2 regions of the Rhizobium sp. PAMB 3174 genome follow, and region 2 is predicted to be linked to the other one. Evidence: riboswitches for the same ligand, from Rfam matches in the RefSeq annotation. Region 2 holds a riboswitch; the other holds the start of a gene.
The links. Region 2 has a riboswitch for S-adenosylmethionine ahead of ACU5AY_RS14505 (O-succinylhomoserine sulfhydrylase). Riboswitches for the same ligand answer to the same signal wherever they lie in the genome.
Positions count from the first base shown of each region.

Region 1: another riboswitch for S-adenosylmethionine. It lies ahead of metA (homoserine O-acetyltransferase MetA); the one in region 2 lies ahead of ACU5AY_RS14505 (O-succinylhomoserine sulfhydrylase).

Region 1 is NZ_CM128608.1:3,802,459-3,813,320, forward strand. It holds gene ACU5AY_RS18165 (helicase-related protein) at 1-720, shown strand, start outside; gene ACU5AY_RS18170 (RNA-binding S4 domain-containing protein) at 724-1,128, shown strand; gene fdxA (ferredoxin FdxA) at 1,312-1,650, shown strand; gene ACU5AY_RS18180 (CarD family transcriptional regulator) at 2,030-2,605, shown strand; gene ACU5AY_RS18185 (RNA polymerase factor sigma-32) at 2,923-3,783, shown strand; gene ACU5AY_RS18190 (aldose epimerase family protein) at 3,851-4,876, opposite strand; gene ACU5AY_RS18195 (vWA domain-containing protein) at 4,964-6,148, opposite strand; gene metA (homoserine O-acetyltransferase MetA) at 6,173-7,117, opposite strand; SAM riboswitch at 7,197-7,276, opposite strand; gene ACU5AY_RS18205 (AAA family ATPase) at 7,520-8,359, opposite strand; gene ACU5AY_RS18210 (ABC transporter permease) at 8,538-9,494, opposite strand; gene ACU5AY_RS18215 (ABC transporter ATP-binding protein) at 9,481-10,425, opposite strand; gene ACU5AY_RS18220 (COG1470 family protein) at 10,422-10,862, opposite strand, start outside.
Region 2 is NZ_CM128608.1:3,019,597-3,030,458, reverse strand. It holds gene phoB (phosphate regulon transcriptional regulator PhoB) at 1-588, shown strand, start outside; gene ACU5AY_RS14545 (GcrA family cell cycle regulator) at 735-1,268, opposite strand; gene ACU5AY_RS14540 (acetylornithine transaminase) at 1,670-2,869, shown strand; gene argF (ornithine carbamoyltransferase) at 2,899-3,816, shown strand; gene ACU5AY_RS14530 (Hsp33 family molecular chaperone) at 3,864-4,850, shown strand; gene ACU5AY_RS14525 (cupredoxin domain-containing protein) at 5,027-5,371, shown strand; gene ACU5AY_RS14520 (FTR1 family iron permease) at 5,390-6,226, shown strand; gene apaG (Co2+/Mg2+ efflux protein ApaG) at 6,262-6,654, opposite strand; gene ACU5AY_RS14510 (CDP-alcohol phosphatidyltransferase family protein) at 6,858-7,484, shown strand; gene ACU5AY_RS14505 (O-succinylhomoserine sulfhydrylase) at 7,509-8,693, opposite strand; SAM riboswitch at 8,738-8,816, opposite strand; gene ACU5AY_RS14500 (2'-deoxycytidine 5'-triphosphate deaminase) at 8,893-9,987, shown strand; gene ACU5AY_RS14495 (methyl-accepting chemotaxis protein) at 10,042-10,862, opposite strand, start outside.

The DNA.
Region 1 (10,862 bases), 780 kb from region 2:
CGGCCCGACGGCGCCTATGACGGCCGCCGGTTCACGTCGACGACCGGCATGCTGTCGATCCTTGGGGCTACGCCGGACGACATCGAGGAAATCCTCAAGGGTCTCGGTTACCGTGCCGACCAGGTTTCCGCTGAAGAAGCCGCGGCATTCCTGGCAAGCCAGGGTGGCGAGACGCCTGCCGCCGAGGGCGAGGCCGACAAGGCCAGCGCAGAGGCCGAGAGCGCCGAACACGAAGACGCCGGTGACGATGCCGATGGCGAGGAGAGTGCTGCTCCCGCCGAAAGCGCTGCCGTAGCCGAGGAGGCTCCCGCGGCAGTGGCCGAGGCAGCCGATGCGACGGTCGCCGAAAAGTCCGAGACGGATGCGTCTGCCGCCGAGGAGGCCGTTGCAGAAGAGCCGAAGCCGGTTCTGCTCTGGCGCATGGGCGGTCGTTCCGACCACCAGCAGCGCCGTCCGCATGGCCAGCAGAAGCAGGCACGCTCCAATCGCGGCGAAGATGGCCGCAAGGACCAGCCGCGCGAAAATCGGGAAAACCGTGACAATCGCGGCAAGGGCGGCAAGCCGAACCGCAATCAACGGCATGACGGTCCGCGTCCGGACAAGGGCCAGCGCAACGACCGCCATCAGCAGCAGGCCAAGCCGCCGCGCAAGGAAAAGCCGATCGATCCGGATTCGCCTTTCGCAAAGCTCGCCGCGCTGAAGGAACAGATGAAGAAGTAAGCGATGGCGGAGGAAGGCCATCCGGTTGCAGCGGCGCGACAGCGCCTCGACAAGTGGCTATTCTTCACCCGCCTCGTCAAATCACGCACGCTGGCGCAGGATTACATTCGCTCGGGCCAGATCCGGGTGAATGGCGAGCGTGTCACCTCCTCAAGCGCGCAGGTCAAGATCGGCGACCGGATCGAGGCGACGCTTGCCAGCCGCGACATCGTCGTGGTCATGCGGGATGGAGGCTTTCGTCGCGGGCCGTCCGAGGAGGCGCGGCGCCTCTACGAGGACTTCTCGCCGCCGCCTGGTGAGACAAAACGCCTCAGGCCTCTCGAACAGGCCCTTCGCACGCCGGGAACGGGTCGTCCGACCAAGAAAGAACGGCGGGCGGTGGATCGGCTGAAGTCGGAAGACGATTAGAAAACTCTGCCTCCAGAAGGCCGAAATCGGAAACGGAATGCCCTTGCCATAAGGGATCAAAGCCGTTACCTCACAAATGAAATGAGCGCATTGGATTCTCCGGTCGAGCGCCGGATAACCGCGCTCCCCGGTATTTCTGGACGTCAGGGCTGATCGTCCAAATTAGCATAGCTGGAGTGTCTCGTGACATATATCGTGACGGATAACTGCATTCGCTGCAAATACACAGATTGCGTCGAAGTCTGCCCCGTGGACTGCTTCTACGAAGGCGAGAATTTCCTGGTCATCCATCCCGATGAATGCATCGATTGCGGCGTCTGCGAACCGGAATGTCCCGCCGAGGCGATCAAGCCGGATACCGAGCCGGGTCTCGACAAGTGGCTGAAAATAAATACGGAATACGCCTCAATCTGGCCAAATATCACGACCAAACGTGACCCGCTTCCCGAAGCGACCGAAATGGACGGCGTGGAAGGCAAGTTTGAAAAGTTCTTCTCCGAGAAGCCCGGTTCTGGCGATTGAGCGGAGAGTATTTCCTTCCGTTACGGAAGGTTGCGATTGAAGGATTCCGCCGCACGCCGGCGGTCAACCGTCGGGGATGCCCGACGGGCATGTATTGATTGATTTTATCATATTTTTGTGGTAGACATTCTCTATCTGGTCCACCACGCGGCAGCTATGTGCCTCAATAATCACGAAAGCTACAAAACAATTCGCACGCGAAATCGGCATCGTCGTTGATGCTGTCTACAGATTTCGAGCTTCGGAGCGTTTTGTTCTCTGCATGCATTCGACCAGAGCAGAGGAAATGTACCCGTCCGTGCATTTCATTTATCCGGGCCTCACTGACCCGACTCCGGCCTTGTTGGGCCGGCAGTGTAACAGGGAGTTTTTGAATCGAATGACGACCCAGCAGAAAAAATCTTCGACGCGCCACGGCTTCAAGACCGGCGAATCCATCGTGTATCCGGCTCATGGCGTCGGCATGATCTCCGCCATTGAAGAGCAGGAAGTGGCGGGCATGACGCTCGAACTTTTCGTGATTGATTTCGAGAAGGACAAGATGCGCCTCAAGGTTCCGGTGGCAAAGGCCGTGAGCATCGGTATGCGCAAGCTGTCCGAGACGGATTTCGTCGATCGCGCCCTCAAGGTCGTCCAGGGCAAGGCCCGCATCAAGCGCACCATGTGGTCGCGCCGCGCGCAGGAATATGATGCCAAGATCAATTCCGGCGATCTGATCTCGATTTCCGAAGTCGTTCGCGACCTTTACCGCGCCGAAAACCAGCCGGAGCAGTCCTATTCGGAGCGTCAGCTCTATGAAGCTGCCCTGGATCGCATGGCGCGCGAAATCGCCGCCGTCAACAAGATGTCCGAGACCGAGGCCGTCCGCCTGATCGAGGTCAATCTTGCCAAGGGTCCGAAGCGCGGCAAGTCTGTCGAAGACGATGCTGCCCAGGAAGAAGAAGAAGCCGCGTAAGCGCTGATTGCATCACCTGCGATCTCCCAAAACCCGGCCTCAGCGCCGGGTTTTATTTTTTTGAAGAGACCTCCCAAACTCTCACATTCGTGTGATTTTTTTCCTCTGCCATTGCATTGCCGCGAAACTGGGTTCACATAATAATTGTTCGCCTGACTTATTAATTGTTTTCTTGCTGGCGGGTAGTGAACAATTTCGCGGTTGGATCGTTGTACCGACGTAGGTTGCGCGGATGAATAAGGATGAAGCGACCTGAACCCATTGGGGTTTGGCGCTTTTCATAGATTTAAGACTTTAATTGCCCCAGGAGAAGTCTGATGAATAGCATTGCCATAGACCGTCAGCTCAGCAGGGTAGCCAGAAGCGCTCCGTACCTCGCCCGCGAGGAGGAACACGATCTTGCTGTGCGCTGGAAGGAAAGCCACGACCAGGGTGCGCGCAACCGCATCGCCATGTCGCACATGCGCCTGGTTATTTCGATGGCCAACAAATTTCGTAATTTCGGATTGCCGCTCAGCGACCTCATTCAGGAAGGCCATGTGGGTCTCCTGGAGGCGGCCGCTCGCTTCGATCCTGAACGTGAAGTGCGTTTCTCAACCTATGCAAGCTGGTGGATCCGCGCGTCGATGCAGGATTATATCCTGCGCAACTGGTCCATCGTCCGCGGCGGCACCAGCTCGGCGCAGAAGGCCCTGTTCTTCAACCTCAGGCGGCTGCGCGCCAAGCTTGCCCAGGGTGACACGCACCTGACGGCTCAGGCGATCCACCAGGAAATTGCCTCCGCGCTCGGCGTCAGCGTGTCCGACGTGCAGACCATGGATGCCCGTCTTTCCGGCCCGGACGCCTCCCTGCAGGCGCCGGCGATTGCCGGCGACAACGACAGCAGCGAGCGCATCGACATGATGGCGAGCGATGAGCCGCTGCCGGACGAGCAGGTCTCCGACATGATCGACAGCGAACGCCGCCGCGAATGGCTCACCCATGCGCTCGACTCGCTCAACGACCGGGAAATGAAGATCATCCGCGCCCGCCGGCTCGCCGAAGACGGCGTGACGCTGGAAGAACTGGGTTCCGAACTCGGGATTTCCAAGGAACGTGTCCGGCAGATCGAAAACCGGGCGATGGAAAAGCTCAAGGCCGCTCTTATGTCGGCCGATCCGATGCTCGCCATGCTTTAGACGCGGGTCGCATCATACTTGCAAAAAACGGCCCCGTTCGGGGCCGCTTTTATTTTGGCTTGGGTTTTCAACCCTTCGTGAAGACGTAGTCGGTTTCCTGGCGCAGCACCTCACCTGGACGCAGCACGGGGCTGGGAAAGCTCTCGTGGTTGATGGCGTCCGGCCAGACCTGGGTCTCCATGCACAATCCCGAAAACGCGCCGTAGGTACGGCCTTCAAGGCCCGGGACCGGTGTGGCGAGCTTGACGGCGGCGTAGAACTGCACGCCGGGTTCGGTGGTGCGCACTTCCATGGCGACCCCCGAACTGCTGCTCTTGGCCAGCGCCACGGCGCGCTTGGCGCCACGCTCCGTCGACAGGCAGAAATTGTGGTCGTAGCCGACCTGCTTGCCGTCCTCGAGCATGCGGATCGGCCGCATCTGGCGGAAGTCGAACGGCGTCCCGCCAACCGGCCGAAGTTCTCCCGTCGGGATCAGGTTCGCATCGGTCGGCAGATAGTAATCGGCGGCGATCAGCATGTCGTGGTCGAGGATGTCGGCCTTGCCGTCCAGATTGAAATAGCTGTGCTGGCAGAGGTTGGCGAGCGTCGGCTGGTCCGTCGTCGCCTCGTATACGACCGACAGGACGCCGTCGCCGTGAACCGTGTAGGTTGCCGAAATCGAGCAGTTGCCGGCGTAACCGCAACGGCCGTCCGGATCGACGATCTCAAGGCGAACGCTGTCTTCCTTCAGATCGGCAATCACCCAGTTCTGCTTGCCGATGTTGTTGGCGCCGCCATGCAGGTGATTGACGCCCTTCTCGTTGAGATCCAGCTGATAGGCCTTGCCGTCGAGCGTGAACTTGCCGCCGGCGATGCGGTTGGCGCAGCGGCCCGGTGTGGCGCCGAAGTTGGAGGAATATTTCGGGTAGCTGCCGAAGTCTTCGAACCCAAGCACGAGTGGCGGCTGGTGGCCTTCGAGGCGAAGATCCTGGATGACGGATCCCCAGGTCATGACGTTGGCAGTCAGTCCGCCACCGCGGATCGTCACGCGATAGACCGGCTCGCCGGCATCCGTATGGCCGAAAATTTCACGCTCCAACGGTTTGACCGTCATCTCCCATTCCTCTTCGTCATTTCGGTTGATTGACTTTCGTGCCGCCTGCTGGAAGCAGGCAATTGCATACATGGAGCAGGGCAGACTTCAAGACAATTCCCGCGTAGCCTTTTCCAGTCCGCCAAGCGTCAGGGGAAACATCCGGCCTGCCATGAGGCCGTTCAGCAGGCCGATCGACGTGGTGTAGTGCCAATAGGATTCCTTGACGGGATTGAGCCATACCGATTTCCGGAAGTGGTCGGTAATCCGTCTCAGCCAGACCGCCCCCGCCTCGGCATTCCAATGTTCGACGGAACCGCCCGGATGGGTGATCTCGTAGGGCGCCATGGAGGCATCCCCGACGAAGATCGCCTTGTAGTCGGGTCCGTAGGTATTGAGGAGTTCCATCGTCGGGGTGCGCTCGCCGTAGCGGCGGTTGTTATCCTTCCAGACGTCCTCGTAGATGCAATTATGGAAGTAGAAATATTCCATGTGGCGAAATTCCGCCTTGGCCGCGGAAAACAGCTCTTCCACGGCACGGACATGATCGTCCATCGAGCCGCCGATATCGAAGAACATCAAAAGTTTGACGGCGTTGCGCCGCTCCGGCCGCGTCTGGACGTCGAGATAGCCATGTTCTGCGGTGGCGCGGATGGTGCCGTTGAGGTCCAGCTCGTCAGGCGCTCCCTGCCGCACCCATTGCCGCAACCGTTTCAGCGCGACCTTGATGTTGCGCGTGCCGAGCTCGACCGTGTCGTCGAGATTGGCGAAGTCGCGGCGGTCCCAGACCTTGACCGCCCGGCGGTGGCGCGAGGTTTCCTGGCCGATGCGCACGCCTTCCGGATTGTAGCCATAGGCACCGAAGGGCGAGGTGCCAGCGGTGCCGATCCACTTGTTGCCGCCCTGGTGGCGCTCCTTCTGCTCGGCGAGCCGCTCCTTTAGCGTTTCCATCAGCTTTTCGAAGCCACCGAGGCTCTCGACGAGCTTCTTTTCTTCCTCCGTCAGATGCTTTTCCGCGAGCCGTCGAAGCCACTCTTCGGGTATGGCGGCGTCCGTCGGACCCGCTTCCGAACCTGAAACGGCCTCGACTCCGCGGAAATATTCGGCGAAGGTCCGGTCGAAGCGGTCGATGAAGCGCTCGTCCTTCACCAGCGCTGTGCGGGCGAGGTAGTAGAAGGCCTCTACATCATAGTCGACCAGTCCGTCCTCCATGCCTGCCAGCAGCGTCAGAAACTCCTTCAGCGTCACGGGGACACCGGCTTGCTTCAGGCTCAGGAAGAACGGGATGAACATGCAGGCGACTATAGGCCGGCGCGGTCAGCCTGTCAGCCGCTGATCCATCCGGTCGAGGCCGATCTCGGCGAGATCGTAGGGTGTCGTCTGGTAGACCTGGTTGATCCAGTTGCCGAACAGCAGGAAGGCGTGGCTGCGCCAGCGGTTGAGCGGCTGCTTGGTCGGATCATCATCCGGGAAGTAGTTGTGCGGCGGCTTGATCGGCGTGCCGGCCTCGACATCGCGGAAATACTCTTCCGCCAGCGTCGTCGAGTCATATTCGACGTGGTTGAAGATGTAGAGCCGGTTGCACTTTTCCTCGGAAATGAGGCAGACGCCGGTGTCGTTCGATTCCATCAGCAGCTCCAGGCCCGAGCCTGCGCGCAGGTCTTCCTTGCGCACCTCTGTCCAGCGCGAGACGGAAATCTGGAAGTCGTCGGAGAAGCCGGAGAGATAGGGCGATGCCGGCTTGAGGTTCTTGTGGCGGTACACGCCAAAGGCCTTTGCCGGCAGATTGTATTTCGGCACCTTGTGGAAGTGCCAGATCGCCGCCATCGCTCCCCAGCAGATGAAGAAGCTCGAATGGACGTTGGTCTCGGTCCAGTCGAGGATCTGCTTCAACTCATCCCAATAGGTGACGTCCTCGAAGGGCAGCGTCTCGATCGGTGCGCCGGTGATGATGAAGCCGTCGAACTTGCGGTCCTTCACCTCGTCCCAGGTGTTGTAGAAGGAGATCAGATGGTCCTCGGGCGTGTTCTTCGCCTTGTGGCCGCCGATGCGCACCAGCGTCAGCTCGACCTGCAGCGGCGAGGCGCCGACGAGGCGGGCGATCTGCGTCTCCGTCTTGATCTTGTTCGGCATGAGGTTCAGGAGGCCGATCTGCAGTGGCCGGATGTCCTGCCGGAGCGCCGTCTTCTCATCCATGACCTTAACGCCTTCACGCACGAGAATGTCGCGGGCGGGGAGTTCGTCTGGAATTCTGATCGGCATCGTAGTCATCCTTCATGCGGTCGGGCGATAGCCCAAAGACAAAAAAACCGGCGGCGAAATCGCAACCGGTCCTTGGAACATTCGTTTGTCCGCGGCCCTTTTTAGCGACTTCTTTAACGTGGCTGCAAGCCGGCCGGCCAAATCACCACGGAACGCCTATGAAATAGCGCCAAGTTGAATGAGAATCAAGAAAAAGCGCACTCAGGGGAATGTGGGCATGCGCCATGCCCCTCCCCAACCCCTCCCCACAAGGGGGAGGGGCTTTGCCGACGAATCTGCCTCTGCTGCCATAAGCATCCTGATGATCAGGTTAGGGGGTGGGTGAAGAGTGTCGCGGGAGATAGCCCCTCCCCCTTGTGGGGAGGGGTTGGGGAGGGGACTTTGTGTTGGTGAGCGAAAGCTTCAGCCGTCTCGCCTTGCCATGAAAGCCAGGCGTTCGAAAAGATGGACGTCCTGCTCGTTCTTCAACAGTGCGCCGTGCAGTTTCGGCAGGGCGTTCTTCGCATCGCCGCGCAGGCTCATCGGATCGACGTCGTCGGCGACGAGGAGGCGGATCCAGTCGAGCGCCTCGGAGGTCGACGGGCGCTTCTTCAGGCCCGGCGTCTCGCGGATCTCGTAGAACTGCGTGAGGGCGGCGCGAACCAGCGACTGCTTGATGCCGGGGTAGTGAACCTCGACGATGCGCTCCAGCGTCTCCGCGTCGGGGAAGCGGATATAGTGGAAGAAGCAGCGGCGCAGGAAGGCGTCCGGCAGTTCCTTCTCGTTGTTGGAGGTGATGATGACGATCGGCCGGTTGGCGGCAGAGACCGTCTCGCCGGTTTCGTAGACGTGGAACTCCATGCGATCGAGTTCCTGCAGAAGATCGTTCGGGAATTCGATGTCGGCCTTGTCGATCTCGTCGATCAGCAGCACGACCTTGCGGTCCGCCTCGAAGGCCTGCCAGAGCTTGCCCTTGCGGATGTAGTTCTTCACGTCATGGACGCGTTCGTCGCCGAGCTGGCTGTCGCGCAGGCGGGAGACCGCGTCGTATTCGTAGAGGCCCTGCTGTGCCTTGGTGGTCGACTTGATGTTCCATTCGAGGAGGTCGAGGCCGAGCGCGCTCGCCACCTGGCGGGCAAGCTCCGTCTTGCCGGTGCCGGGCTCGCCCTTGACCAGCAGCGGCCGCTCCAGCCGGATCGCGGCATTGACCGCTGTCATCAGGTCCTTGCCGGCGACGTATTCTTCCGTTCCTTCAAAACGCATCGTTCGTTCGTTCCCGCTGTTCAACAGCCTTAGACCTATTGCCTGAGACGGACGCGGGCAACAGAAAACCCGGCGGAATTGACTTCCGCCGGGTTCTGCAGAGCGAAAGCGGAGACCGGCCTGCCTAAGGAGAACACCGCTACTCCAAAACCGGTCCCCGCCTTTCAGGCGGCACGCCCTACGCTCTGATCTCCTGACGCTGGAAGGAGACATAGGCGATCGTGTAAACCACGACCATGGCTGCGATCAGGCCGGAAAGCTGCGGCCAGATCAGAAGTGCGCTTTGATCGAAGGGCAGCGGCATGCCCATGATCGCCCCCTGCAACTGGCTCATGAAGACGAGGCCGAGCGAGCGGGTAGCGGGGTTGAGGATCGCCATCGTCGCCTCACCGAAGAGCGTGTTCGGCGAGATGCGCGACAGCGCCTGACCGATTTCCGCCTGGTGAACGATGGTGACCGGGTTGAAGGGATCGGCCGGCGCAATGGCGCTGGCGATCAGCGGCGCGATCATGCTCCAGAAGATCGTGAAGATCAGCCACAGCGTCAGGCCTGCCAGCGCCGAGGTCGCCGGCGAGCGGAAGAGCGTGGAGAACAGGAGCGAGATCGCCAGCCAGACACCGGCATAGGCGAGCGAGATCAGCAGGAACGTCAGGCCCCTGAGGATTTCCTCGCCGGAAGGTGGCAGGCCGAGCATGATAATGCCCATGCCGGTGACCAGCAGCCAGAGGGTGATCAGGCAGATGCCGATCACCATCAGCCCGCCGAGGAATTTTCCGGCAAGCAGCGCGTCGCGATAGATCGGTTGCGACAGGATGCGGCTCATCGTGCGGCGGTTATACTCGCCGTTGATCGCGTCGAAGCCGAGCGAGATGCCGACCAGCGGCAGGAGGAAGCCGAGGAAGGCGATGAACGACGGCAACGGGTCCTGCGCGGTGGTGAAGATGCGCAGGAACAGGAAGGGATCCTCCCCGACCGTGTTCTTGATCTGGCCGATGGCGCCGTAGATGGAGCCGATCGCCGTCAGGATGACCAGCAGCATGACGAGGTGCATGCGCGGGCTGCCCATGTGATCGGCCGCCTCCTTCATGGCAACGGTTGCGAGACCCTTGAAAGGTGATCCTTCACGCTGCTTCATCGCGGTCACCCTCCTCGAAATAGCGGACATAGACCTCGTCAAGGCTCGAGCGGTCCATGGACATGCCCTTCAGCCTGCCGCCCGATTGCACGATCTTTTCGGCCAGTTCGTCGCGTACGTCGCGGGCCGCGTCGATGCGGTAGCGGCCGGTGCCGATGGTGGTTACGTTGCTCACTCCGTCGATGGCGCCGCCAACGGCCGCGACATCGCAGTTCTCGGCATCGATCTCGATGACATAGGCGCCACCGAGCACCTGGCTTGCCAGATCGCTGACCTTGCCGATCAGGCCGACCTTGCCTTTCCTGAACAGCGCGACCCGCGAGCAGATCGACTGCACCATGGACAGAAGGTGCGAGGAGAGCACGATGGTCATGCCTTCGCCGGCAAGCTTGACGATCAGGTCGAGCAGTTCCTGCGTCGACTGCGGGTCGAGGCCCGAGGTCGGCTCGTCGAGGATCGCCACCTCGCAGGCCTTCACCAGGAGATCGGCAATGCCGAGCCTCTGGCGCATGCCGCGCGAGAAGGTGGCGACGCGGCGGTCGATGACATGGCCGAGACGCACGCGATCCATCGCCGCGACGATCCGCCTTGCCGCCTCATCGCCGGGAATGCCGGCGAGCCGCGCGGTGTAGGCGAGGTTCTCCCGGGCCGTCATCGAGTCGTAGAAGCCGACGGCATCTGGCAGGTAGCCCACCCGCCGCTTGACGGCGAGTGGATCGCGGTAGGGGTCGTGTCCGAGGACACGCACCTCGCCGCCGGAGGGTTCTGTAAGGCCGAGCAGGAGCAGGATGGTCGTCGTCTTGCCCGCTCCGTTCGGTCCGAGCAGGCCGAAGACCTCGCCCCGCTCGACTGTCAGATCAAGGCCATCCACCGCAATGTGGTGACCATAGGCTTTCCGGAGGCCTTTCGCCTCTATGACCGGCGTGCTCATCTGCGGCCATACCGGGCAACCGCGAAAGCAAGAACGATCACGGCGGAGCCGATGACGCCGAGGCCGGCGAGGCCCCACATGGTGGAGGTGGTGACGGTGACGCGGAAGTCGGAGCTATCCGACACGCCGTCGCCGCGGGCCGACACGGTGACCATGTAGTCGCCGGCGATCGCCTTGTCGGAGGGCGTCATGTGGACGGCGAACTTCTGGTCGCTGCCGGGAGCGAGTTCCGGAATGGACTTCGGATCAACCTCCATCTTCCAGCCCTGCGGCGCGCTGGCATTCAACGCAACGTTGGCGGCCGGTGCGGAACCGGAGTTGGAGACGGTGAAGTCGAAGGTTTCTTCCTTGCCGGCTTCGGCGCGGCCGGAGAGGCGGCCTTCGGGGGCGGCGAGCGCCACCTTCGGCTGGCCGGTGATGTCGAGCAACAGCTTGGT
Region 2 (10,862 bases):
ATGCGCGGCGACGAGGCGGAAATCCGCCTCAAGGAGCGCGTGCCCGACCTTCTGCTTCTCGACTGGATGCTGCCGGGCGTTCCCGGCATCGAGCTTTGCCGTCGCCTGCGCATGCGCCCGGAAACGGAGCGCCTGCCGATCATCATGCTGACGGCACGTGGCGAGGAGAGCGAGCGGGTTCGCGGCCTTTCGACCGGCGCCGACGACTATGTCGTCAAGCCGTTCTCGATGCCTGAACTGATGGCTCGCGTCCGCGCAATGCTGCGGCGCGCGCATCCGGAAGTTCTCTCCGCCGTCCTTCGCTGCGGCGACATCGAGCTCGACCGCGAGACGCATCGCGTCCACCGCAAGAGTCGTGAGGTCCGCCTCGGCCCGACCGAGTTCCGGCTTCTGGAGTTCCTGATGGCCTCTCCGGGCCGCGTGTTTTCGCGCTCGCAGCTGCTGGATGGGGTCTGGGGCCATGACATTTATGTCGACGAGCGTACGGTCGACGTGCACGTCGGACGTCTGCGCAAGGCGCTGAACTTCTCCAACATGCAGGACGTCATCCGCACCGTTCGCGGCGCCGGCTACTCGATGGAAGTCTGAGCTTCGGCCAGTCCGTACCTCGGAGTTTTTGAGAACCCCGCCCATTGTCGGCGGGGTTTTTCATTTGGCCTAAAGTGCGGATACGGAAACGAAAAACGGGCCCCGAAGGCCCGTTCATCATGGTCAGTCGATTGACGCTGCAGCTATCAGTTCGCGGCCGCCGCGCGACGACGGTCGCTGCTGGTCGGCTGATAGGCGAGGCGGGCGTGATAGTTGCAGTAGGGCGACGTGTCCGGGGACTCGCAGCCGCAGAAGTGGAAGTCGTCCTGCAGCGGATCGCCGACCGGCCACTTGCAGGTGCGCTCGGTCAGTTCGGTCAGGGCCAGGCGGCGGGAGATCGGCACGACGACGTTCGACGCAGGAACGTATCGGAGTTCCTGGATCGCGTTGATCTCGACTTCTTCCTTCAGAGCCGTGGCGCCGGCCGTACGGGTGACGGAGCGGGTCGTGACGCGGGCCGCGTAGTTCGGAGCCTTCGGGGCGGTGACGGCTCTCTTGACCGTGCGCGCAGCCGAGGATGCGCCGCCGGACTTGGCGCGTCCGGGAAGATTGAGACGGTGAACCTTGCCGATGACGGCATTGCGGCTGACGCCACCGAGTTGTGCGGCGATCTGGCTGGCGCTCAGCCCATCCGCCCACAATTTCTTAAGCTTTTCAACGCGTTCGTCTGTCCAATTCATTGGGTCTTCTCCGCCTGCAGTCCAATGCATGGCAGAATCCTTCACCGTGTCCCGAATTCCTCCGGGACGGAGTACGCCTCTTGTACTGCCGGGTGACTTTTTTCCGCCAAGCGCAAATTCTTAATGCACGTTTAACCTAGTGCCAGCCTGACTCCGTGACAAGAGTCGCCGGAATCATCGTGATTCGATTTCGCAGTTTTCCCCAACTTGCTTCTTTTCACTTTTTTGCCTGGCGATGGATGCGAGGCCATCCTTCGAATTTGATGCGGCCGCCGCGATCGCCTGATTTTACAGGTGATTTGTTGACATCGGCGACCTATATGATGATAGTGCGGCAACCGCCCAAAAGGCGGTCTTTTTTATTTGTGCCCAGCCAACAAAGCCCAGGAAAGGTCAGCGCCATGGCTCAGAACGGTCCGCTCTACGATACCTATGCAAGAGCACCTCTGCGCTTCGAGCGAGGCGAGGGGATTTGGCTCGTCACCGAGGACGGCCAGCGCTACATCGACTTCGCCGCCGGCGTTGCCGTGAATTCGCTTGGCCATGCGCATCCGCATCTGGTCGAGGCGCTGACGACGCAGGCCGGCAAGGTCTGGCACCTGTCGAACGTCTACGAGAACCCCGGCCAGGAAAAGATGGCCGCGCGCCTCTCCGCTGCGACCTTTGCCGAAAAGGTGTTCTTCACCAATTCGGGCGCCGAAGCGCTGGAATGCGCCATCAAGACGGCCCGGCGCTACCAGTATGCCAACGGGCATCCGGACAAGTTCCACATCATCACCTTCGAGGGCGCGTTCCATGGCCGTACGCTCGGCACGATCGCGGCCGGCGGCAACGCGAAATATCTCGAAGGTTTTGGCCCGAAGGCGCCCGGCTTCGACCAGGTGCCGTTCGGTGACCTCGATGCCGTCAAGGCTGCGATCACGGACGCGACCGCGGCCATCCTCGTCGAGCCCGTGCAGGGCGAGGGCGGTGTCCGTCCGGCGTCCAAGGAATTCCTGCAGGCTTTGCGTGCTATTTGCGACGAGCACGACCTGCTGCTGATTTTCGACGAGGTGCAGACCGGCGTCGGCCGCACCGGCAAGCTCTTCGCCTATGAGTGGGCCGGCATCACGCCGGACATCATGGCGATCGCCAAGGGTATCGGCGGCGGCTTTCCGTTCGGCGCCTGCCTTGCGACGGCGGAAGCCGCTTCGGGCATGGTCGCTGGCACGCATGGCTCGACCTATGGCGGCAACCCGCTGGCCATGGCCGTCGGCAATGCCGTCCTGGACGTCATCCTCGCCGATGGCTTCCTGGAACATGTGCGCGACGTGGCACTCGTCTTCCGCCAGGGGCTCGCTTCCCTGAAGGATCGCTATCCCGATGTCATCGAGGATTTCCGCGGCGAAGGCCTGATGCTTGGCATCAAGGCAAAGATCCCGTCCGCGGAGCTGCTTGCCGCAATGCGCGAGCAGCATGTTCTCGGCGTGCTTGCGGGCGACAATGTCGTGCGCCTGCTGCCGCCGCTTATCGTCAGCGCGGAAGAAGCCCGCGAAGGACTGGCGCGCATCGAGCGTGCCGCCGAGGCGCTTCATTCCGCTCATATCAAGAAGTCCGCCTGAGGCGGCCAAGCGAATTCTGACAGGTTATCATGGCAGCTCCCAAGCATTTTCTCGATCTTTCCGCGGTCTCCTCGGAGGAACTCAGGGGTATTCTGAACGACGCACGCACGCGCAAGGTGGCGACGAAGGACGGAACGGCTGACAAGCCGCTTGCCGGCAAGATGCTGGCGATGATCTTCGAGAAGCCGTCCACCCGCACGCGCGTCTCCTTCGATGTCGGCATGCGCCAGCTCGGCGGCGAGACGCTCTTCCTGTCGGGAACCGAAATGCAGCTCGGCCGCGCCGAGACGATCGGCGACACGGCAAAGGTACTGTCGCGCTATGTCGACGCCATCATGATCCGCACCACCGACCACAAGCGCCTGCTCGAGCTTGCCGAGCATGCGACGGTGCCGGTGATCAACGGCCTGACGGACGACACGCATCCCTGCCAGATCATGGCCGACCTGCTCACCTTCGAGGAGCACAAGGGGCCGGTCGCCGGCAAGACCATCGCCTGGACCGGCGACGGCAACAACGTGCTGCATTCCTTCGTGGAAGGTGCTGCCCGCTTCGGCTACCGCATGAACATGGCCGTGCCGCTGGGCTCCGAACCGCACGACAAGTTCCTGAACTGGGCGCGCAACGAAGGCGCCGAAATCATGCTCTGCCACGACGCCGAGAAGGCCGTGTCGGGCGCCGACTGCGTCGTCACCGACACCTGGGTCTCGATGAACCAGGAGCACAAGGCACGCGGCCACAACATCTTCCAGCCCTTCCAGGTCAACAAGCAGCTGATGGGCCGGGCGAAGGACGATGCGTTGTTCATGCATTGCCTGCCGGCGCATCGTGGCGAGGAAGTGACCGACGACGTGATCGACGGACCGCAGTCTGTTGTCTTCGATGAGGCGGAAAACCGCCTGCATGCGCAGAAGTCCATTCTGGCCTGGTGCCTCGGGGCCATCTGATACGGCGCCGCCTCGTTTCGCGCGCCGAAACTTAAGGAGTATCCGCCATGGCGGAAGAAACCACCAAGCTCGGCGAATTCGGATTCGCCGGTGATGATCACGTTGTGCCTTTCCAGGTGGAAGGGCTCGACGTTCGTGGCCGCGCCGTCCAGCTCGGCCCGATGCTCGACGCCATTCTGGGCCGCCATGACTACCCCGTGCCGGTTGCCCGGCTTCTGGCGGAAGTCATCACGCTCACCGTGCTCATCGGCACGTCGCTGAAGTTTGAAGGCAAGTTCACCGTCCAGACGAAGAGCGACGGCCCGGTCGACCTGCTCGTCGCCGATTTTTCGACGCCCGACAGCATGCGCGCCTATGCCCGTTTCGACGAGGAGGCCCTTGAGCTTGCCATCAGCGAAGGCATGGCCGAACCCGAGCAGCTGCTCGGCACGGGCGTCCTCGCCTTCACCATCGACCAGGGGCGCTTCAGCCAGCCCTATCAGGGCATCGTCGCGCTCGACGGCGCATCGCTCGAGGAAATCGCCGGCACCTATTTCCGCCAGTCGGAACAGATCCCGACGCATATGCGGCTTGCCGCGGCCGAGCTCTACGATCGGGACGAGGACGGCAAGGCCCGGCATACCTGGCGGGCCGGTGGCCTCATCGTTCAGTTCCTGCCCGAAGCGCCGGAGCGCATGCGCCAGCCGGATCTTCCGGGTGGTGATGGCGACGACAATGCCTTGCCGATGTTCGAAGACGATGCCTGGATGGAGGCCCGCACGCTCGCCGAAACGATCGATGCGGACGAATTGACCGATCCGCAGGTCGGCTCGGAGCGGCTGCTGTTCCGGCTGTTCCACGAACGCGGCGTGCGGGTCTTCGAGCCCCAGCCGGTATTCGATCGCTGCTCCTGTTCGCGCGAGAAGATCGGTGGCGTGCTGAAGGGCTTCTCGGCAGAGGAGATCCTGGCGAGCGAGGAAGACGGCAAGATCGCGGTCACCTGCGAGTTTTGTTCGACGACTTATGTGTTCGACGCCAACGAGGTGATCGAATAAGGCCGGTCTGCTGCTGCTTCGGGGTTTCTTGGCCGAGAACGTCGGGCCGCGCGGGCGGGAGGTGCGCTGCCTGCGACATAATATTTCTTGATAAATGATCTCATGATATTAAGGCTGCAGCAAATCTGATGGCCCGGCAACCTGCCGACCATCGCCAACGATCCGGAGTTGACCCGATGAAGGAACGCATGACCATCGCCGTGGCCGCCATTGCCATTCTGGCCGGTACGGCCTTTAGCGCCGCGACAGCCGCTGACGTCAAGACCTACGAGATCACCTTGAGCAGCGAGAGCTTCAGCCCTCAGCAGATCAGCGCGAAGGCAGGCGAACCGTTCCGCATCAAGCTGCATAACAAGACGGAATTGCCGGTCGAGCTGGAGTCGGGGGCGCTCGGCTTTGAAAAGATCGTCGAAAGCGGCCATGACATCGTGGTGAACGTGCGGGCGCAGGAGCCTGGCACCTATGACTTCTTCGATGACTTCCATCCCAAACAGTATGTCGGCCACGTCGTCGTCGAATAATGTGACGGAGGAAGAGGCATGCTGGGCGCACTGGTCATTGTTTTCCGCGAGATTTTTGAAGCCGGCCTGATCGTCGGCATCGTGCTGGCCGCAACCCGGTTGGTTGCCGGCAGCCGCTGGTGGATCGCCGCCGGTGTTGCCGGAGGCATCGCCGGAAGCGTGGTGCTGGCCGCCTTTGCCGGCGTCGTCTCCGAATGGGCGGACGGCTTCGGGCAGGAACTCTTCAACGCCGGCATCCTGGCGATCGCCGCCGTCATGCTGATCTGGCACAATCTCTGGATGGCGCATCACGGACGTGAACTCGCCGCCGATCTCGCCGCCACCGGCAAGGCGGTCAGCGACGGGCAGCGTTCGCTGGCAGCGCTTGCGCTGGTCGTCGGCATCGCTGTCCTGCGCGAAGGCGCCGAAATCGCGCTCTTCATGTACGGCATCATCCTCGCCGGAGGCGACAGCTGGTCGTCGCTGGCGCTCGGATCGGCACTCGGCCTCGTTCTCGGAGCCGGCGTCTCGGCGCTCACCTATTTCGGTCTCGTGAAGATTCCGATGCGTCACCTGTTCTCGGTGACGAGCGTTCTCATCACCTTCCTCGCCGCCAGCATGGCGTCGCAGTCGGCAGCCTATCTGGAACGCGCAGGCAAGATCGACTGGCTGTCCGCTACTGCGTGGGACACCTCCTGGCTTCTCGAGGAAGGCAGCATTCCGGGCCGCCTGATGCACACCATGTTCGGCTATTCCCAGCAGCCGAGCGAGTTCCAGGTCCTGGTCTATGTCGTGACGCTAATTGCGGTCGTCGTCGCCACCCGCACGCTGGCAGCCCGTGGGCACCAGCCTGCCAGACATGCGAATGCTGGATAGTCCATCCCGGCTGGAGGCCGGAGCAATCAGCTCTGTCAGTTGAGGGTGCGGGTCATGTCCGGCGTGTCGAGCGAGAAGGCCGGAATGTCGACCTCGAACAGTTCGCCCTCGTCCGTCGACATCTGGTAGTGGCCGAACATAACGCCGGACGGAGTGTCGAGCGGGCAGCCCGATGAGTATTCATAGGAATCGCCCGGCGACAGCCGCGGCTGTTCGCCGACCACGCCTGGGCCGCGCACTTCATCGACCTGGCCGTTCTGGTCCGTGATGTGCCAGTAGCGGCTGATCAGCCGGACGGATATGTCGGAATTGTTGGAAATGACGATCCGGTAACCCCAGACATAGCGGCTGTCTTCCGGATCGGACTGTTCCTCCAGATAGTAGGGCTCCACCACAACTTCTATGTCCCGTGTCAGCGCGCGATACATACCGGACACCTTCCTTAAGATTTCATAAACGATATCGTATAGCCTGCCGGTTGCGTCAAGCCGGATGCCCGTACTCAAGTATTAAAAACCAGAAATGAACGCGGTTTTTGCCGTTAATCATAATAGGTTAGGTTAATATGTGCGTGCTCGCCGGCAAGCCGGTTTTCGGGGTGCGGATGAATAAGGCAAGGGGAGGGAGGCGCATGCTCGACGGTGCAATCAGAAAGCGCATCGATCCGCATCTGCGGCAGACGGGCGAATGGCTCGCGGAACGGGGCGTCGGTGCTGACACCATGACGTTGATCGCTTGCGGCCTGGGCCTCCTCTCGGCGGCCCTTGTTGCCTCCGGCCACGGCTGGCTGGCTCTACCGTTTCTGCTTGCCAGCCGGCTTGGAGACGGTCTTGACGGCGCCATTGCCCGTGCAACGCGCAAGACTGATTTCGGCGGCTTTCTCGATATCGTCCTGGACTTCGTGTTTTACGGCGCCGTCCCTCTCGCCTTCGTCATCGCCGACCCGGCGCGAAACGGCATTGCCGGCGCCGTCCTTCTGTTTGCCTTCTATGTGAACGGATCGAGCTTCCTCGCCTTCGCCGTCATGGCCGAAAAGCGCCGGCTGACGACCGATGCGCGCGGTGAAAAATCGTTCTATTTCACAACGGGACTGGCGGAAGCGACGGAGACGATCGCCGTCTTTGCGATTGCCTGCCTTTGTCCGGACTGGTTCTGGTGGCTGGCCTATCTCTTCGCGGCGCTCACGCTTTATACCGCTGCCGCCCGCATCCTCTTTGCCAGGCGCATCATGCGGGAGGAACGACCGGGGCGTGAGTGACGCCCCGGCGGTCTGATATGTGGGTCAGTATTTGACCTTGTCGAGCGCCTGTTCGAGATCGGCGACCAGGTCGCCGCCGTCCTCGATGCCGAGCGAAAGGCGCACGGTGCCCGGCGAAATGCCGAGTTCGGCCCGGGCTTCGTCGGTGAGGTTCTTGTGCGTCGTCGTCGCCGGATGGGTGATCAGGCTTCTGGTGTCGCCGAGATTGTTGGAAATCTTGATGATCTGCAGGGCATCCTGCATCGCGAACGCCGCTTCCTTGCCGCCCTTCAGCTCGAGGCAGACGAGCGTGGAGCCGGCCTTCATCTGCTTTGCAATGATATCGGCCTGCGGATGGTCCTTGCGGCCGGGATAGATGACCTTGGCGACGGCCTTGTGTTCGGCGAGGAAGTCGGCGGCTTTTGCAGCATTCTCCGTCTGCTGCTTCACGCGCAGCGGCAAGGTTTCCAGACCTTTCAGCAGCACCCAGGCATTGAACGGCGACATCGCCGGCCCGGTGTGGCGGAAGTAGTCGTGCAGGTTCTCGTCGATCCACTTCTTGGAGGACAGTACGATGCCGCCGAGGCAGCGGCCCTGGCCGTCGATGTGCTTGGTGGCCGAGTAGACGACGACATCGGCGCCGAGTTCGAACGGCTTCTGGAAGAGCGGCGTGGCAAAAACGTTGTCGACGATCAGCGTGGCGCCGACCTGCTTGGCGAGCTTCGAGACGCCGGCAATGTCGACGACTTCCAGCGTCGGGTTCGTCGGGCTTTCCAGGAAGAAGACCTTGGTGTTGGGGCGAACGGCGGCTTCCCAGTTGGCGATGTCGCGACCGTCGACCAGCGTGCAGGTCACGCCGTATTTCGGTGCCAGCGTCTCGATGATCCAGCGGTTGGAGCCGAACAGCGCGCGGGCCGCGACGATGTGGTCGCCGGCCTTGACCTGGCAGAGGATGGAGGACGAAATGGCGGCCATCCCTGATGCGGTGGCGCGCGCGTCTTCGGCGCCTTCCATCATGCACATGCGCTTTTCGAACATGTCGTTGGTCGGGCTGCCGTAGCGGGCGTAGATATAGCCTTCGGTCTCGCCCTTGAAACGGGCCTCGGCCGATGCCGAGTTCTCATAAAGGAAGCCCTGCGTCAGGAAGATCGATTCCGACATTTCGCCGAACTGCGACCGGATTGAGCCGCCGTGAACGAGTTGGGTTGCCGGTTGCCAATTCTTGCTCATGCCATGATCACTTTCCAAAACAAAAAAACCGGCCGCAAAAGCAGACCGGTTTCAACCCGGTCTTTTTAGCCACTTGTTTAACGTGGCTGCAAGCCGACCGGCCAAATCACCACGGGATAAGGAGCCAAATACTCCCCATCACCGCTTGCGTCAATTCCTCGAGTTTGGTTTTGTGCCTCACACTTCAAGGACGGGACATATGGCAAGACAGACGGGCATTCTGGCGGATGGCGCCATTCGCGAACTTTTCGAGGCGGGCAGGCTGAAGAGCCAGGCGGAACTCGACATCGACCAGGTGCAGCCGGCAAGCCTCGACCTGCGCCTCGGCGCCAAGGCGTTCCGGGTGCGGGCAAGCTTCCTTCCGGGGCCGAGCCACCTTGTCTCCGACAAGCTCGACCGGCTGAAACTGCATGTCATCGACCTCTCCGAAGGTGCGGTTCTGGAGACGGGCTGCGTCTACATCGTGCCGCTGATGGAAAGCCTCGATCTGCCCTCCGGCATGTCGGCTTCCGCCAATCCGAAGAGCTCCACCGGCCGCCTCGACATCTTCACCCGCGTCATCACCGACTATGCCCAGGAATTCGACAAGATACCGTCCGGCTATTCCGGTCCGCTCTATCTGGAAATCTCGCCGCGCACCTTCCCGATCGTCGTGCGCAGGGGCTCGCGCCTGTCGCAGATCCGCTTCCGCATCGGCCAGCCGCTCTTGAGCGAGACCGAATTGCTGGCGCTTCACAGAAGCGAGACTCTGGTCGCCAGCGACACGCCGAACGTGTCCGGCGGCGGGATCGCGCTGTCGATCGATCTCAAGGGTAGTGCCGACGACGGCCTGATCGGCTATCGCGGCAAGCATCACACCGCCGTCGTCGATGTCGACGAGAAGGCGGCCAACGAGGTGTTCGATTTCTGGGAGCCGCTCTACAGCCACGGCCGCGAGGAGTTGATCCTCGATCCGGATGAATTCTATATCCTGGTATCGCGCGAAGCCGTGCACGTGCCGCCGCTTTATGCCGCGGAAATGACGCCTTACGACCCGCTGGTCGGAGAATTCCGCGTTCACTATGCCGGCTTCTTCGATCCCGGCTTCGGCCATGCCGGCGCCGGCGGCACCGGATCGCGCGCCGTCCTCGAAGTGCGCAGCCACGAGGTGCCGTTCATCCTCGAGCATGGCCAGATCGTCGGGCGTCTCGTCTACGAACACATGCTGGAAAAGCCGCATTCGCTCTATGGTTCCGGCCTCGGCTCCAACTATCAGGCGCAGGGCCTGAAGCTCTCCAAGCATTTTCGCACCTGACATCATCGCCGGAGACGCAGAACCTGACTTCTCACGGGCCCGCGCCTCCGCGTTTCAGGCGGCCGAATAGCGTATCGGTATGCCGGCACTCTTTCGCCGCTCCGGGCCCTCGTAGGCGCTATCGTGCTTTTCGTCGCGCGTCCTGAACCGGGCGAGCTTCTCGTGCAGGTGATTGACCCGCGCGGTCAGATCGTGGATTTCGCGCGAACTGTCGATCACCATCTGGGTGTTCTGCGTCGTGATCTGCTCGATTTCGGAGATCGCGTGATTGACCTCGGTGAGCTGCGCGGACTGCTCCGTCGTGTTGCTGGCGATGATGGAGACCAGCCCGCTGGTTTCGGAGATCTGCTCGATGATCGCGGTCAGGACAGTGCCGGTCTCCTCCACCAGGGAAACGCCGGACTTCACCTGGTTCGAGCTTGCCGAGATCAGGCCCTTGATCTCCTTGGCGGCGTGCGCGGAGCGCTGCGCCAGTTCGCGGACTTCCTGGGCGACGACAGCAAATCCCTTGCCGGCTTCGCCAGCGCGGGCGGCCTCCACTCCGGCATTGAGCGCCAGGAGATTGGTCTGGAAGGCGATGTCGTCGATCACGCCGATGATCTGGCCGATCTGGCTGGAGGATGAGTTGATGGCTCCCATCGCCGCCACCGCCTGCCGAACGACATCGCCGGATCGCTCCGCCTGCATCTTGCTTTCCTGGGCGGCGTGCATGGCGCGTTGGGCGTTGTCGGCCGTCGAGCGCACGGTCTCCGTCAGGATGCGCAGGGCGTTCGAACTGGTCTCCAGCGAACGGTTCTGCTCTTCGGTGCGCGCGGCGAGTTCATCGGAGGTGAAAGCGAGGGCGTCGGCACTGCCGTTGATTTCACGCGACGTGG